Regions from separate parts of the Bradyrhizobium sp. MV1.5 genome, predicted to be linked through region 2. Evidence: riboswitches for the same ligand, from Rfam matches in the RefSeq annotation. Region 2 holds a riboswitch; each other region holds the start of a gene.
The links. A riboswitch is a leader RNA that binds a small molecule or an ion and turns the genes downstream of it on or off. The one in region 2 is predicted to bind cobalamin.
Positions count from the first base shown of each region.

Region 1: another riboswitch for cobalamin. It lies ahead of AC0L2J_RS06660 (DUF1636 family protein); the one in region 2 lies ahead of metE (5-methyltetrahydropteroyltriglutamate--homocysteine S-methyltransferase).
Region 3: another riboswitch for cobalamin. It lies ahead of AC0L2J_RS06575 (TonB-dependent receptor); the one in region 2 lies ahead of metE (5-methyltetrahydropteroyltriglutamate--homocysteine S-methyltransferase).

Region 1 covers NZ_JBVVPL010000005.1:60,049-66,002, forward strand. Annotated here, with positions in the region: gene cobN (cobaltochelatase subunit CobN) at 1-2,174, opposite strand, end outside; gene cobW (cobalamin biosynthesis protein CobW) at 2,174-3,208, opposite strand; gene AC0L2J_RS06660 (DUF1636 family protein) at 3,205-3,588, opposite strand; cobalamin riboswitch at 3,684-3,902, opposite strand; gene cobO (cob(I)yrinic acid a,c-diamide adenosyltransferase) at 3,943-4,578, shown strand; gene AC0L2J_RS06670 (cobyric acid synthase) at 4,589-5,954, shown strand, end outside.
Region 2 covers NZ_JBVVPL010000011.1:56,283-62,236, forward strand. Annotated here, with positions in the region: gene AC0L2J_RS13310 (cytochrome-c peroxidase) at 1-452, shown strand, start outside; gene metE (5-methyltetrahydropteroyltriglutamate--homocysteine S-methyltransferase) at 1,265-3,580, opposite strand; cobalamin riboswitch at 3,680-3,879, opposite strand; gene AC0L2J_RS13320 (4Fe-4S binding protein) at 4,669-4,872, opposite strand; gene AC0L2J_RS13325 (EAL domain-containing response regulator) at 5,453-5,954, opposite strand, start outside.
Region 3 covers NZ_JBVVPL010000005.1:44,187-50,140, forward strand. Annotated here, with positions in the region: gene AC0L2J_RS06570 (PepSY domain-containing protein) at 1-272, opposite strand, end outside; gene AC0L2J_RS06575 (TonB-dependent receptor) at 284-2,641, opposite strand; cobalamin riboswitch at 2,759-2,960, opposite strand; gene AC0L2J_RS06580 (histidine phosphatase family protein) at 3,033-3,605, shown strand; gene cobT (nicotinate-nucleotide--dimethylbenzimidazole phosphoribosyltransferase) at 3,606-4,658, opposite strand; gene cobF (precorrin-6A synthase (deacetylating)) at 4,674-5,423, opposite strand; gene AC0L2J_RS06595 (energy-coupling factor ABC transporter permease) at 5,470-5,954, opposite strand, start outside.

The DNA of each region.
Region 1 (5,954 bases), on a different contig from region 2:
ACCGCGCGCGGATCGACGGCAAAGAGATTGCGTCCCGTGGGCAGCACGTCCTGGCGGCCGCGATAGGGTGAGCCTGACGGCCCCGGCGCGACGCGCTGTCCTGCAAGCGCGACCCGCAAAGCGTCGCGTTCCGCTTCACCGCAGGCGCCGCGGCCGAACACGTGCAGGCCGTCGCCGAACTGGCTTTCCTTGAGATCGCAGACGAAGCGGTCGATCCGCGGAATCGCTTCGGCCGGCGCGGCGGCTGCATCGAGGCCAAGATCGTCTTCGAGACCAACCGCACGCGCTTCGTCACGGATCGCGGCGATCAGACGCTGGCGGCGGGCGGGATCGAGGCCATCGGCCGTCGAGTACTCGTCGAGGAGCTGTTCAAGCCTGCGCAATCCGTCTGGCACCGCTGATGCCGCGAGTTGCGGCGGCAGATGTCCGATGGTGACGGCACCCAGGCGCCGCTTGGCCTGCGCGGCCTCGCCGGGATCGTTGACGATAAAGGGATAAATGACGGGCAAATCGCCGATCAGGGCTTCCGGCCAGCACGCCTGCGACAGCGCCACGGATTTTCCGGGCAGCCATTCCAGCGTGCCGTGCGCGCCCATGTGCACGACGGCATCACAGCCCTGCTCCCGGAGCCAGAGAGAGAACGCGACATAGGCGTGGCGCGGCGTGCGGGCGAGATCGTGATAGTCGGCATCGCGCGTGGTCGCATCGCCACGCTCCGGCTGAACCGCGATGATCGACCGGCCGCATTGAATCGCGGCGAAATGGAAGGCGCCGTCGCGACAACCCGGATCGGTCTCCGGCGCGCCCCAGGCTTGCGCGAGATCATCCTGCAAGACTTTCGGAAGGCGCGAGAGTGCCGCGCGGTAATCGGCAACGCTCCAGTTCAAGGTCTGCTTGAGCAACGTCTCGCCGAGTCCGTGGACCGGCGCGACATCGAAGCCGGCCTCCGCGAGGTCGGACACCAAAGCCTCGACCGACGCCAGCGCATCGAGACCAACCGCATGCGCGATCTGATGCGGGCGGCCCGGATAGTTGGAGAGCACGAGTGCCAACCGCTTTTCAGCAGCCGGCGTCTCCGCAAGGCGCCGCCAGGCCGCAACGCGCGCGGCGACGGCCTTCACGCGCTCATCGTCCGGCCTGTGCGCCAGATGCGAAAATTGCAAATCGGGATCGCGCGTCGCTGCCGACTTAAAGCTCACCACGCCCGCAAACAGGCGGCCGTCGACCTCGGGCAGCACCACATGCATCGCGAGGTCGCCAGGCGACAGGCCGCGGAGCGAGCTCGCCCAATCCTCGCGCCGCGCCGTGGAGAGCGCGACCTGGAACACCGGGCAGGACGCGACATCGAACGGCGTCGTGCCGTCGTCTCCCATCGCCGAGAACGCCGTCGCATTGACGATCGCGGCCGGAGGATTTTGCGCGAGATACCCGCGCAACCAATCCGCAACGCCTGGAGCCTTCAGCGAGGTGACGAACACACCATGCGCGTCGTACCCCTTCTCGCGCAGCGCCGCGATCAGGGCATCGATCGGGCCTGTGTCTGCGGCGGTGAGATAGGAGCGATAGAAGGCCACGAGCGCGCGCGGCCTGCCCTCACCCGACGCCGGCGCGGCAATGACACCGCGCGCCGGATCGTAAAAGCCCATCTCGGGCACGGTCATCTCGCCGATAACAGGTCCCGCATAGAGGCCCGAGGCCAACGCAAGCTGAGCGATCGCGGCTTGCGCCGCGACAGGGCCGCCGGTGTCGCAGAGCACCTTGAGCCGCCGCAATGTCGAGACCGGCAGGGTCGAATATGCATCCAGTCGCGTGTCGTCGCGGCCGTCGGCCGGCAACACGGCCAGCACGATGCCGCGCTCCTTCACCAGTTGCTGCAGCGCCGCGAGCCCATACGGCCAGTAGGATTCCCCGCCGATCAGACGCACGAGGATGCCGCGCGCCTGCGCAAGCGTGCGCTCGATATAGGTGTCGACCGAGAGCGGATGACGGAGTTCGGCGAGATTGACGAGGCGTAGCGACGGCAGGCTGTCGCGGCCCCGGCGCCAGCCGGCCGCGAACGCCGCCAGATCGGAATCCGAATACGAGAGCACCACGAGATCGGCCGGGTCCTGGCCGATGTCCCTTGGTGTCGCAGTCTCCTCGAGACCGCGGCTCTCGCGGAAGACGACGTGCATCAGATACCGAGTCCCGCCTTGATCGCGGCTTCATCAATGTTTCCGTGCTCGCCGATCACGACGAGCTTTGACTGCCTCGCACCCATGCCCCAGGGCTTGTCGAACTGGTGTCGCACGCGCTCGCCGACCGCTTGCAGCAAGAGGCGCATCGGCTTGCCTTCCACCGCGATGTAACCCTTGACGCGCAGCACATTCTGCTCGCGCGCCAGACGCTGAACGGACGCAACCAGCGCGTCGATATCGGTGGCCTCAGGAAGATCGATCACGACGGACGCAAAATCGTCGTGCTCGTGATCCTCCTCGCCGTCGTGATGCGAAGGGCGCGCGGCGAGATCGTTCTCGGCGGCAGCGCCGAGGCCGAGGATGAGGCGGGCGTCGATCGCACCGTCGGTGATCGCCAGCATCGGCACGCGGCGCGGCATCTCGGCGGTGATCGCCGCCTTGGCCGCTTCGAGGCCTGCCGCGCCCGCAAGATCGGCCTTGGTCAGCAGCACGATGTCGGCGCAGGCAATCTGGTCCTCGAACACTTCCGACAGCGGCGTCTCATGGTCGAGATTGCCGTCCGCCGCGCGCTGCGCCTCGACGGCGTCAGGATCGGGCGCGAAACGGCCGGCGGCGACAGCTTCGGCGTCGGCCAGCGCGATCACGCCATCGACCGTGATGCGCGAACGGATCTCCGGCCAGTCGAATGCCTTCAGCAGCGGCTTGGGCAGCGCCAGGCCCGAGGTCTCGATCAGAATGTGATCGGGCCGCACCGACCGCGACAGCAGCTTCTCCATGGTCGGAATGAAATCGTCGGCAACAGTGCAGCAGATGCAGCCATTAGCAAGTTCGATGATGTTCTCTTCCGGACAATTCGCATCGGCGCAGGATTTCAGAATCTCGCCATCGACGCCCTCGCTGCCGAACTCGTTGACGAGCACCGCCAGCTTCTTCCCGTTGGCGTTGGCAAGCAGATGCTGGATCAGCGTGGTCTTGCCGGAGCCGAGAAAGCCTGTGACGACCGTGACCGGGACTTTTGCGAGCGAATTCATTTGGCGGCCTCCGGCACGACGGCCAAGGGGGGAATGGGGGGAATGCGGGCAAGCGATTGCTTGCGGAAGATCTCCGGGCGGCTGCGCCAGGGCACGAGGCCGTCGGGCGCGGCCACATAGGCCGCGGCGCCCGCGACCACGTCGCTCGCATTCGCATCCGACAGACGGCCATAGACATAGGACCAGCGGCCGGGCGCGCTGAGCGCGACCGAGCAACCCTGGTTGCAAGCCGAGAGGCATTCGACGGGAACCACGCTGACGCCGTCAGGCACACCGGCTTCGAGGATCGCACCGTGCAGGCGCTTGCCGGGCGTCGTCTCGCCCTCGCCAAGCGTCTGGCCGGCGCGGCAGGTGATGCAGACATGAAGTGTGACGGTCATCGCTTCTTCCAGAATAAACAGCGGGAAGCGATGAGGCCCACGAACCGCTCTTGCGAAGGCCCGTTTCCCCGTCGCGGAACACCCCGTCCGCCGGTCCAAAATCGTCCGCGCTGGCAGGTCTCCCGGCTTCCGGAGCAGGGTTTCCCCTTCGATCCCCGCCTTCCCGATCCCGTAGGGGATCAGTGGCTTCGGGCATCTCTCCGGTCACGGTCGCGGGGGCGGCTGCATTTTGGAACCAAATCTTGCCGATTCGGACCCTATCGCATTCCCTCTTCGCCTGTCGTAGGACAGGAACCAACGCCGGGTCACCATTTGCCCCCGACCGCCTCTTGTCAAGCCGAAGGACCCCGTCCGATGACGTCAGAACCGGATACCCAGACGGCCGACGAAACCGACGCCCGCCACGCCTCGAAAATGGCGAAGAAGAAGGTCGCCCGCGACAAGATCATGGCGACCAAGAGCGGCGAAAAAGGCCTCATCATCGTCCACACCGGCGCCGGCAAGGGCAAGTCGTCCTCGGCCTTCGGCATGATCGTCCGCTGCGTCGCCCATGGCTTCCCCTGCGCGGTCGTGCAGTTCATCAAGGGCGCCTGGGATACCGGCGAGCGCCGCATGCTCACCGGCCATTTCGGCGACCTCTGCCAATTCCACGCCATGGGCGAGGGTTTTACCTGGGAGACGCAGGACCGCGCTCGCGACATCGCCGCCGCGCGCACCGGCTGGGAGAAGGCCAAGGAGCTGATCCTCGACCAGAATCTCCGCATGGTCGTGCTCGACGAGATCAACATCGCGCTGCGCTACGATTATCTCGACATCGCCGAGGTCGTCGATTTCCTGGTGACCTCGAAGCCGCCGATGACGCATGTCGTGCTCACCGGACGCAACGCCAAGGACGAGCTGATCGAGATCGCCGATCTCGTCACCGAGATGACGCTGGTCAAGCATCCCTTCCGCTCCGGCATCAAGGCGCAAGCCGGCGTCGAGTTCTAAGAAACTCGCGATGGCGCGCGCATTGATGATCCAGGGGGCCGGCTCGGACGTGGGCAAGTCGCTCATCGTTGCCGGCCTCGCGCGCGCCTTTGTGCGACGCGGCCTGCGCGTGCTCCCGTTCAAGCCGCAGAACATGTCGAACAACGCGGCCGTCACCGTCGACGGCGGCGAGATCGGCCGCGCCCAGGCACTCCAGGCGCTGGCCGCTCGCGTCGAGCCGCACACCGACATGAACCCGGTGCTGCTCAAGCCCGAGACCGATGTCGGCGCGCAGGTGATCGTGCAAGGGAAGCGCCTCGCGACCGCGCGTGCGCGTGAATATGCGGCGATGAAGCCGTCATTGATGGGCGCGGTGCTGGAGAGTTTTGAGCGGCTGAAAGCGCGCGCCGATCTCGTGCTGGTGGAGGGCGCCGGCAGTCCGGCCGAGGTGAACCTGCGCAAGGCCGACATCGCCAACATGGGCTTTGCGCGCAAGGCCGATGTGCCGGTCGTGCTGGTCGGCGACATCGACCGCGGCGGGGTCATCGCGCAACTCGTCGGCATCAAGACGGTGATCGACCCGGATGATGCCGCGATGATCCGGGGTTTTATCATCAACAAGTTCCGCGGCGATCCCACATTGTTCGACGACGGCTACAGACTGATCGAAGAAAAGACCGCATGGCGCGGCCTCGGCGTGCTGCCCTGGTTCGCGCGCGCCGGCGAACTGCCGGCCGAGGATGCGCTGGGCCTGAGCGATGCGCGCAAGCCGGGCCAATGCAAGATCGCCTGTCTCGCGCTGTCGCGAATCGCCAATTTCGACGATCTCGATCCTCTGAAGCTCGAGCCCGGCGTCGATCTCGTGATGGTGCGGCCGGGCGAAGCAATTCCCGGCGACGTCAGGCTCGTCATCATCCCCGGATCGAAATCCACCCGCGGCGACCTCGCCTTCCTGCGCGCGCAGGGCTGGGACATCGATCTCCTGGCGCATCACCGCAGAGGCGGCCATGTGCTCGGCCTCTGCGGCGGCTATCAGATGCTCGGGCGCAGCGTCACGGATCCCGATGGGATCGAGGGCCCCGCGGGCGACACAGATGGCCTCGGGCTTCTGGATGTGGCAACGGTGATGAGCCCGCAGAAGACGCTGACGCGTGTCGCGGCCGTGCATGCCGCGACGGATCAGCCGATCGAGGCTTATGAAATCCACATCGGGCGCACCGATGGGCCGGATCGCGCGCGGCCATTCGCAAGGCTGAACGGCGAACCGGAAGGCGCGATCTCGCGCGACGGACGCGTGCAAGGCAGCTATCTGCACGGCCTGTTCACGTCGGATGATTTCCGTAAGGCCTTTTTGGCGAAGCTCGACATTCCCGCCGGCGAGGAGCCCTATCACGCCA
Region 2 (5,954 bases):
GCAATACACGTGCTCTCGATGATCAGCAGAAGTCAGGGTTGGCACTGTTTATGGCGAAGGGATGCTCCTCTTGCCACAATGGAATCAATCTCGGTGGACAGGCCTACTTCCCGTTCGGGGTGATGAAAAAGCCGGACGCAAGCGTGCTTCCGGACGCCGATAAGGGCCGATTCGCGGTTACCAGGGCGGCTGGCGACGAATATGTCTTCCGCGCGGCGCCATTGCGGAACGTCGCGTTGCGAGCCCCTTACTTCCATTCGGGCCAGGTTTGGAGCCTGAAGCAAGCTGTTGCCCTAATGAGTGACATCCAGCTCGGCGCCAAGCTTAGCGATGGGGAGGAAAACGACATCGTCGCATTTCTGAATTCGCTGACCGGTCGGCTGCCTAGGATCGAATATCCGGTACTACCAACGCGTACCAACACGACACCAAAGCCTTCAATAGACAGATAGCCTTAGCAGCACCGGCGTCATTCCCTGATGAAGAGCAACAGAGGCGACGCAAGAAACCGGCCTCCCCGCAATGACGTCTAAATGAATGATGCTGTGCTGTCACTCATCACCACGCATACATAAAAATGCCCGGCCTCGAGGGGAGGCCGGGCAGAAGTCACGCAGGAGCAACGCTGCTTTCCGCATCGCACCAGCTTTCGTCGGTAGGGAGGACTACCGGCGACCGATTTACGGCGAGGGCACTCGCCGTCAAAACAAGAAGCGGATATCGCTCCGCGCAACTTAGCGAGCCGCTTGCTTTCCGCTTCTGTCGGAAAGTTCAAGACTTGCCACCACTTGCCAGCTGTCCGGTTGGCAAGGGGAGCCTTGATGGAGCTGGGATCCATCACGCAGGCGGTTTGGCCGCCGTGTCCTGAAACTCAAGCGTCAGTTTGCCGTCACGCGGGAGCATTTGGCAACGCGCCCAACGCCAGCAAATCTTCCCGAAGCCCGCGCCAACGCGCCAATTACGTATGAAATTCCGGAAGGGCGGTAAAATAGATTGTTGTGATGGGACGCATCCACGCGATGGATAAATGAAGCGATAGGACCGTGGTTCGCGTCGAGCGTAAGTGACTTGGAATATGTCACCGGTAAGGCCGGCATGCTGTCGTCCGTCGGATTCGAGCTTGTCGCCGGCTGTGTGGGATCACCTCCGCCGAAGCAGACCGGCAGTCGCAAGCGCTGGAAGCTTTGGGAGTTCGCAAGATATCGCGACCTCCCAACGCGCGTGGATCTTATTCACAAATACGTTGGCGACACGCTGCGTACGATCATGCCTCACCCCGCAACTCGCGTGCGGCGGCCACCATATTGACGAGCGCGGGACGCACCTCTTCCCACCTTCGAGTTTTCAGTCCGCAGTCGGGATTGATCCAGAGCTGCCGATCGGAAACCCGCTGCCGCGCCAACACAATCAGCTGCTTGATCTCGGCTGCTGCGGGAATGCGCGGTGAATGAATGTCATAGACGCCCGGCCCAATTTCATTAGGATAATTGTAGCTCTTGAAAGCGTCGAGCAATTCCATTTTGGAGCGCGACGCCTCGATTGAAATGACGTCGGCATCCATTGCTGCGATCGCATCGATGATTTCGTTAAACTCGGAATAGCACATGTGCGTATGGATCTGAGTTCCGTCAGCGACAGCGGAGGAGCAAACACGGAAACTGTCCACTGCCCAATCGAGATAGTCCTTCCACTGCGATTTGCGCAGTGGCAATCCCTCCCGCAACGCAGCCTCGTCGATCTGGATCATGGTCGCTCCAGCCGCCTCAAGGTCGATGACCTCGTCTCGGATCGCGAGAGCGATCTGTCGGCATGTCTCGCTCCGCGGGATGTCGTCACGGACAAACGACCAGTTCAGGATCGTCACCGGTCCGGTCAGCATAGCCTTGACGGGTTTTTTGGTCAGAGACTGCGCATGTCGCCACCATTTAACGGTCATGGGCTTCGGGCGGGAGACATCTCCAAACAGGATAGGAGGACGAACGCACCGCGAGCCATAAGACTGAACCCAGCCGTGCTTGGTGAATGCGAAACCCAACAGCTGCTCGCCAAAGTATTGAACCATGTCATTGCGCTCGAACTCACCGTGTACGAGCACGTCCAGGCCGATATCTTCCTGCCAATGCACGGTATGGGCTGTCTCCGCTTTCAGAAGCTGCTCGTACTGCGTGTCATTCAGCGCTCCCCGCGCATGAGCTGCACGCGCATTGCGGACGTCCGCCGTTTGCGGGAAGGATCCGATGGTTGTGGTTGGAAACATCGGCAATGCGAAGGCGACGCGTTGGACGTCGGCGCGCTGGGTGAACGCACTGCGACGGCGACGCATGCTATCGTCGATCGCGGCCATTCGTCCGGCGACGTTCGCACTGTGGATCTTCGGCGATGTTTCGCGGGTGACGGATGCATCCTCTGAGAGCGTGAGTTCATCGGCCACGTCGGCAGCATGGCCAGCCAGCGCTTTGCCCAAAATCGAAAGCTCCTTGATCTTCTGCACTGAGAACGCCAACCACGTCTTCAGATTGGGATCGAGATCGATCTCTAGTTCAATATCGGTCGGAACATGAAGCAGCGAGCAGGAGGGGGCAATCTGAACACGGTCCCTGCCCAGTTTTTTGACCATAGGAGCAAGTTGGTCGAGTAGCGCCGGCAGATTAGAGCGCCACACGTTGCGACCATCAACGACACCGAGCGAGACCACTAGATCTCTACCTGCTCTGGCGACAATCGCGTCCAACTGGTAAGGTGCACGAACCAGGTCGACATGAACCCCGGCAACGGGCAAGGCCAATACTGTTTCAAGATTGTCGCCGACAGCCCCGAAGTATGTGGCCAGCATGATTTTAAGCGCCGGCACGGCCTTAGCGAAATGAGCATAGGCCCGGCGGACAGCGGCCCGAGATGCTTCGTCGACGTCCATCACTAGGCATGGCTCGTCGAGCTGAACCCATTCAGCGCCGCGCGAGGCTAGTTCGCGGAGAACATCGACATAGACGGGGAGGAGTCGATCAAGCAGCGACAGCGGATTGAATGCGGGATTTACGCTTTTGCCGAGCTTCAGGAAAGTGACTGGGCCCACTAGGACGGGCCGCGTCTGATAACCGAGGCTTCTTGCCTCCTCATATTCCTCGATCGGCTTCCGAGAGGCATACTTAAAGATCTGATCCTGGTGAAATTCCGGCACCATGTAGTGGTAGTTCGTATCGAACCACTTCGTCATCTCCTGTGCGGCTACGCCGGGCCCATGCTGAGCGTGACCACCGTCTTGAGCGCCACGCGCCATGGTGAAGTAGGTTTTGAGCGACACAGGACCTTCGTTCCAGCCGTAAATGTCGGGAATCGCGCCGACCATTAGGCTGGTATCGAGCACATGGTCGTAGAGCGAGAAGTCATTCGAAGGAATGACGGTCGCACCGCGGGATTTTTGCCGTGCCCAATTAGCGGCACGAAGTCCACTCCCCGCCTCGAGGAGCTCGGCTTCGCTAGATTTTCCCGCCCAGTAGCTCTCGAGCGCGAATTTGAGTTCGCGTCGTGGGCCGATGCGTGACGTCCCCAGTGTGGCAACGGGAAGCGAAAGGATTGACATAGCTTAGACCCCATGTTGGGGCAAAGGCCATGGCGGACGCAGACAGCGAACATCGCGTGAGCGACAACTGCTTGGCGCACACCGGGACGCCCCGCCCGTGGACGATATCTTGTCGAGGCAGGTCTCCTGGCTCACGGGTCGTCGCTGCTGTCCGGCCTTCCCGAAGCCGCATGGCTTCAGTGACTTCGTTGGACAGCGGCTCGCCGCTTACAGTTGCGGGGGCAGCGCCGGCATTGCACCGGCTTCCCTCTTAGCTCCGGATCAAACGAAATCCGGAGACCGCGACGGCTTGGATTATGCGCACGAGGATCGATGCGTCAACCTACCGATTCTCGCTGCGACATTGCCCAAGCGATTACGAGCGCACTAGGCAGGTAAGACGGTCTTGCTCGCGGCCTAGTGAACACGCCCGGATCTGTGGAGGCTCCGCTTTTGAAATGCATTCGCTCCCCGCTCGCGTAACGGTTGAGCTCCACCACCGGAACGAACCCGGGCGGCTTTCGGTATCTGTGTGATCGCGAGGAGGCGACCTTTTCCGTCAGCAGCTTTTCGAACCTGCGCGTCAGGAAGGTGCGATCATCCTCGGCCGGCATCCGTTTGGTCACAGCCCACGAGGCTCCCTAGACATTTCGAAAGCCGGATTGCTCCAGGACCGAACGGATGATCAGGTCGGCTCCTTGGTGTTCGGCGGGCCCGCGACCAGGCACGAGGTCGTCCGCCTCCGTGAGGTTGGCCAAGATGATCCTTCTCGGTGCACTAGGTGTTCACGTGCTCAGCGACTTTTGCGCCGGCTTCGATGCGTCCGTGGCCGCTCGACGCCGGGTCTGCCTCGCCTCGACTCGCCACCAGCGACGATAGGCCGTAACGCGGCCACTGAGCATCGAGGGCCTTGTCCTTGTTCGTGACAAATTCGACGGTGTCCTCCGACAGAGCCCTTTGAGGGGTTCCTCGGCGTCGCTCAGCGTCTTAAGCTCATAACGATGTTAATCGACCTCGATGCGCCCCATGCGGTCGTGGTCTCCTCAAGGTCCCACATCTACAACTTCGTTCGCGAAATCGAGCGATGAGGCCTTTTGGTCGCGGGCTGCCTATCCTGTCTTGGACGGGACACAGGTGTCAGGGACCGGACAGACCACCGCGCATTGCGGCGTGTCGCAATGGCCCTCGCACTCCGTACATTTTTTGGCATCGATAACGTAAATGTCACGCTTCAGACTGATCGCCGCGTTGGGACACTCGAACTCACATGCGCCACAAACGGTGCATTGCGAAGCGACGATCTTGTAAGCCATGCCTTCCGACTCCTTAGGCGAGCGATGCCATGGGCGATCCCTTTCAAATGCCGTGCCAAACGCAGACGCGCTCAATGTTGGGCAATTTGCCCAATTCGGCTGTCCCGGGTCTGAGACCATGTTGCGTCTGCGACAGCAACAGGTCGCTTCAATTTCAGGCTATGAGCCATCGGGCCCTCTTGCGAGAGTCAGTCGCGCCTTGAAGCTGGAAGCGTCCGTCGGTTTGTTTGGCACGTCAGCGCGGGGGCAAGCGAGGCTGACGCTTCCTCCACCGGCGGCGACAAAACCCGCGAACGGACGCAGGTCTACGTCGGATCTCGGCAAACCTCCGGTCACACACCCCGACTGGAGGTTTGTGCAAGCCTCGCTCATGGCTGCAACGCTAGCTGCGCGGAGGACTCGCTGGAGGCTTGCCAAAACGGGCTTGTGGTATAACAAGCTTCGGAGGGAAATGAAGTGGCGGCGGGACGAGCGACACTGGCCTTGCAGACCGACTGAATTGCACTCAGCCTCATGCCTGGTGCCGAGTAGGCATGGCGGTGCTCGCGAGCGTCGCTTGGCCGCACTCAGCCACTCGCAACTATTTTGGACGAGCTGGAGCAGGGTTGAAAGATGACTGTGCAAATTGCTTCAGTGGCATGGCTTTTCCGAACAGATGGCCCTGCGCAAGGTCGAAGCCGAGTTCGGCCACAGCGATTAGGTCAGCCTGGCTCTCCACACCTTCGGCGACGGTGCGCACATTGTACTCTTTGGCTAGATCGACGATATGGCGGCACACCGTTCGCTTGAGGGGCCCATTCGCGCAGCCGCCGACGAACTGACGATCTACTTTCAATTTCATGAACGGGAATTTTGTCATCCCCATCAGCTGCGGCCAATTGGCACCGACATTGTCGATTGCAAGGCCAATGTTGTGAAAGCGAACCTCACGCGCAACCTCGACCAGGAGATCTAGGTTCTGGATCGCTTCCACGCTCTCGATTTCAATCGTCAACCCGCCGAAAGCGGCGTGCGACGGCATGCGCCGACAGAGATCGCGTACCGCCTGCGGGTCAATCAGGAATGCTGCCGGGAGATTGATG
Region 3 (5,954 bases), on a different contig from region 2:
GACGGCCCCGCGACGACATAGACCGGTCCGTTGCTGCGCTGGATCAGGCGAACGCGCGTCGCATCCGCGATGCCGCTCGCGGCAACGGCATCGGCGACCGCAATCCTGGTCTCAGCGCTAGCCAGCGGCACGAGCCCGGCAAAGCGTTCAGATTCCGTCAGGGAGGGAAACGGAACGAAGTGCATCACGATCCCCGTCGCGAACCACATCGCGAACAGCAGGCAGAACGCGATCCCGAGCCATCGATGCAGCAGGACGATCGCGCGCATCATCGATCAGCGTCCTACCACTTGAACGCGGCCGAAATTTCATAGGTCCTAGGCGCGCCCAGCAGGATCTGGTCGGGATAGAACGGATCGCCCCAGATCGCGTAACGCTTGTCGGCGATGTTGCGCACCCGGAAGGTCAGGCGGGCCTGGTCGACCGCGTTGAACACGGTCTTGGGGATGTCGACGAAGGCGTAGACATCGGCCACGGTGTAGGCCTTCAGCGTCACGGTGTTGGCATCGGTGTTGTAGCGGTCGCCGACATGGCGGCCGGTGATGCCGAGCTCGACCGCCCAGGGCGTGAAGAAACGGTACGACGCGCCGGCATTGGCGACGACGCGCGGCACGTTCGGCGGCGTGTTGCCGGCGAACGAGCCGCCGACAAAATCGTAGTCGGCGTAGCGCGCATCGACATAGGCGATGTTGCCCCAGAGACGCAGAGGCTCGATCGGACGCACGGACGCGGCAAGCTCGACGCCCTTCGATTCCTGCCGTCCGGCAAGATTGAGCTGCATGCCGCCGGCCGCGGCATAGACGTTCTTGCGCAGGATGTCGTAGGCCGAGAACGACCACTCCGCCCGGTTGTCCCAGAACAGATGCTTGACGCCGGTCTCATAGGTGCGCGCGGTGGTCAGGTTGAGCGGATCGGTCGGATTGAGCAGGAAGATGTTGTTGGCTGCGATGTCGGCGCCGGTCGCATATTGGCTGAAGAAGGTCAGGCCCGGAACGGCTTCCCACGTATAGCCGATACGGCCGGTGGTCGGGGCCCACGATTGCGAGAACGGGAAGTTCGCCTTCTCCAGACCGAACTTGTCGGTCGAATTGCGGTCGAGCCCAATATGCTCGACACGCAGGCCACCAACCAGTGCAAAGCTGCGCGTGAGCTTCAGCCGGTCCTCGAATGACAGCGCCTCATTGTCGATGCGCGCGGTCTGCTGCTGAATAGTGAGCAGGCCGTAGTAGCCGCGGGGCGGATCGACCAGTGGAACGGAATCGCCGGGGAAATTTGCGGCGCCCGGCCTCACGAAATCAAGATAGCTCGAGGACAGCGTCGTGACCAAGCGGTTGTCAAAGCCGGCGATATTCGCATCCCAGATCAGGTCGGTGATGTTGCCGACCAGGCGTTGGCTGTGCGCGACATAGAAGCGCTCACGGTCCACCAGGTTCGTACCGGAATTGAACGCCTCGATCTCATTGTTGAACCACGTGCGCTCTGCGCCGTAACCATAGGCCTGGCTTTTCAGCGTCAGGTCGGGCGCCAGCTTCAGCTCGAAACCGCCGCGCAGCCAGACCTCCTGTGCGACGTTGCGATTGTCGAGAACGTTGTAGTTGGTGTTGAAGGTGCGGTCATCGATCGTGACCGCACCGAGATTGGTTTTGTTGTAGTTCGAGATGTAATTGCCGGACACGATCCCCGTCGTCGCATGCGAGCCACTGAAGGCAATCGGCACCAGCGGCGCGCCCCAATAGGCCTTCGAGCGGTCCTCGCGGTACTCGATCGCGCCCCAGACCTTGAGACTGTCGGAGATGCGGTAATTGAGCTGGCCCGACACGTCGAGCGTCTTGGTGTTGGTGTCGTCGGCAAAGCCGTTGAGCGAGGAACGGCTGACGTCGAAGCGATAGTCCAGCCCCTGCACATTGGTGCTGCCGCCCGAGCCGTAATGCGCCCGGAACGAATTGAGCGAGTCCCAGGAGAAATCCGCCTCATTGCGGATCGGACCGGTGTGCGGCTGCTTGGTGACGAAGTTGATCGCGCCGCCGGCGGCGCCCTCGCCCGACATCAGCGATGCCGGCCCCTTCAGGAATTCGACAGCCTCCAGATTGGCCGTGTCGGTGATCCGCGAGGTCATGTTCTGCGGACCGATCTTGATGCCGTTGTAGAGTGTGTTGATCTGGCTGTTGGTGAAGCCGCGCATCGAGAAAGCCGAGGGTTCAGCCGGATTGTCGCCGGCTGTGACGCCGACTGCTCCCTGGGCGACGTCGGACACGGTGCGATAGCCCTGCTCGCGCATGGTTGCGGCCGAGATCACTTCCACGGTCGCGGGCGTTTCGCGCACGGTCAGGCCGAGGCGCGAGGCGCTCTCGGCGACGGCATTGGTATTGAGCGGCGTCTGCGCAACCGCGGTCGGCACGATAGGCTTCGGCGTGACAGATGCGGGCGCTGGCCTGCGCGCCGCTGCGCGGCGTGGGCCCTGCACGTCTCGTGCGGCCGGGCTGGCCTGCCTACGGGATTGTGGCGCCGAGACCTCGACGGGCGGCAGTGGCTCGCGGGCCTGCTGCGCCAAGGCCGCTGGCATGTCGATGGCGACAAAAGATGTGAGCGCCGCGGATGCGAGCAGGAGCGCGCGCGGTCGTACAATGCGAACGGGAGACACGGTCTTGGACCTCGGTATGACGTCAGTGGCACGTCACAGCGAACCAAGGTCCCATCTTCCGGCTCATAAGCCTTCCGATGAAGCCGAATGTCTGTACTCCCCGACCGACATCTTCGCGTGTGACCACGGCTGACGGCAGGTCTCCTGGCTCGCGGGTCAGTACCTTGCATCGCCTTCCCGGGACCGAGACACCCAGTGGCACGTGACGCAAGATTCGCCGCTTACAGTTGCGGGGGCAGCCACGGCATTGGGGACAACGTCCCCGCACCGCATTCCCTTTTCATCCCCTCTCGGGGAAACCGTCGCGAGCATCTAGGATTACGATCCAGACAGAGTCAATGTGCCAGTTGCGGCGTTATCGCCACAACGACCAGTTTCCTTGGAGATAAGCATGGAAGGCGAGACCTTCCTCTGGCTGATACGGCACGCGCCCGTCGATGGCGTCACGGGGACGATCCATGCAGCCGACGCGCCGGCCGATCTCGGCGCTCGCGCGCAGCTGGAGGCGCTGCGGCAGCGCCTGCCGCGGGACGCCGCGAGCTATGCGAGCCCTTCGCGGCGCACGGTCGAGACGGCTCGCGCGCTGGGGCGCGAGCCGCTGCAGGTGGACGAATTCAGCGAGCAAGACTTTGGCGAGTGGACCGGCCGTCGGCATGACGAGCTCGCCGCGACCGGTGGCGAGGCCTATGCACGGTTCTGGAGCGATCCGGCGCGCGGACGGCCGCCGGGCGGCGAAAGCTTTGAGGATCAAGTCGCGCGGGTCCGGCTGGGTCTGTCGAAGATCGGCGCCGGGGCCGCAACGCTCGTCGTGCATTCCGGCACGATCCGCGCGGCGCTGTGCATCGCGCTGGATCTGACGCCACAAGCGGCGCTGCGCTTTGTGATCGATCCGCTGTCGCTGACGCGGATCGACCGGCTCGCGACCGGCTGGCGCGTCGTCTGCGTCAATCAACCGATGATTTGATCAGGCCGGACGATCAGGCACATTGGCCTGCGCAAAGGTCGCCATGCCGTTGTGGAGCGCACAGGCCGACCGCACCAGCGGCAGCGCGATGGCCGCGCCCGATCCTTCGCCGAGCCTGAGATCGAGGCTGATCAGCGGTTGCACGTTGAGCGCGCGAAGCACCAGCCGATGCCCCTGCTCGGCGGACTGATGCGAGGCCAGCAGGAACGGCTGGCACGACGGGTTGAGCCGCGCCGCCGCCAGCGCCGCGACCGACACGATGAAGCCGTCGATCAACACGGGGATGTGGCGCTGCGCTGCTGCGATAACTGCACCGCAGATGGCCGCGATCTCGAGGCCGCCGACGGCGCACAGGATCTTTTCGGGCGAAGCGCCCGCAATGCCATGGCGTGCGATCGCAGCGTCGATCACCCGCGCCTTGTGCACACGGCCGGCCGCGTCGATGCCGGTGCCGCTGCCCGCGATCTCTTCCGCGCTCACGCCGAGCAAGCTCGCCGCAATCGCCGCCGATGTCGTGGTGTTGCCGATGCCCATCTCGCCGAAGATCAGAAGATCGGGCTGCCCGGCCTGCGCGCGCGTCACCGCACGTCGTCCGGCTTCGAACGCAAATGCCAGCTCTGTGGGGCTGAGCGCAGCTTCGACGCTGAAATCGCGCGTGCCGCTGCGCGGCTTGTCGGTCACGATCCCAGCCATCTCCTCCTGCGCCAGCGTGCCGGTGTCGACGACCTCCAGGCTGGAGCCCAGCTCACGCGCGAGCACCGAAATCGCAGCGCCGCCGGAGGCAAAATTCGCCAGCATCGCGATGGTCACTTCTTGCGGATAGGCCGAAACGCCCTGCGCGACGATGCCGTGATCGCCGGCGAAGATGATGATCGGCACCCGCGCCGCGCGCGGTTGCTCCGTTGCTTGCAGGCCCGCAAGCTCGATCGCGAGCTGCTCGAGCCGGCCGAGCGCGCCGGTCGGTTTCGTCAGTTGCGCCTGCCGCGCCACCGCCGCCTCGCGGTGGACTGCGGAGATATCCGGGCATTGTTGGGTGACCCATTCGGGGAGCATGCTGCCTCGCTTGCCTCACGGCCTGCGCTTGAGGATGTAACTGTCCATGATCCAGCCGTGCCGCTCGCGCGCCTCTTGCCGCACGGCGACGATACGCGGGCCGATCTCGGCCAGCGCGCCGGACATGATAATCTGATCGGGCAGGCCGAGATAGGCCCCCCACCAGATGTGCAGGTCCGCCGGATCAAGCGACTGGAACGCCGTGCCGCCATCGAGCATCACCACCACGGTATCGACACCTTGCGGCCAGCCGCCCTCGCGCAAGCGACGTCCCGTCGTGACCAGAAAGGGCTCGCCGATATCGTTGAGCGGCAGCGCATGCGCCGCACACAGCGCCTGGATCGAGGTGATGCCGGGCACAACCTCGATCTTTGGCGAGGGATTGAGCCGCCGCGCAATGCGCAGCGAAGAATCATAAAGCGAGGGATCGCCCCAGATCAGCAGCGCGACCTTGCCTTTGCCTTCGAGATGATCTGCGATCGTCTGCGACCAGACAGCGGCCACGGCATCGTGCCAATCGTCCACGCCCTTGCGATAGTCCGCTTCAGCGGCGTCGCGCACAGGCAGATCGAACTCGGCGATACGTGTCTTGTCGCTGGCGAGCACATCCGCGCAGATCGTCCGCCTGAGATCGGCGAGGTCGGACTTGGCCGTCCCTTTGCGCGGGATCAGGACGAGATCGGCCGCGTTGATGGCACCGATGGCGGCGCGCGTGAGCTGCCCGCGATCGCCGCAACCGATGCCTATCAGGGAGAGCGTGAGCATCGTGCCTGCGAGGGGCGGCCATTAACAGCCGCCCGTTCGCTTGTCTCTAGGCCGCGTTGTGCAAACGCGGCGTGACGAGGCCGGCCGCGGTGACGCCGCGCAGCGACTTCGCCAGCGCCAACACACCGAGATCGGCGATCGGCTCGATCACGATGACGAGCGCATAGGACGCCGCGAAGGTCGCGATGCTGGCAAGGTTGGTCGCGGCAAAACCGGCGCCATAGAGCGCCCAGAACGCCACCCAGGCGATGACGCCGGCCTGATAGGTCGTCGAAAGCGCCAGCGCCTGGCGGTACTTCAGATCGACATAGGCCGTGTTGCGCGAAATGATCCGCGTGGCGATTGCCTGGATCCCGAACAGCGGCACCAGCAGCGTGGTGACGTTCATGCCATATTGCGGCAAGTCGGGCGGCTCGAAGAAGATGCCCTGGAACAGCAGGCCGAACGCGAGGCCGAAGGCCGCAGGCGCCGCTCCAAACAGCAGGAACAAGGTCGAGCCGAGGATGAAGTGCACTTCGGAGACGCCGACCG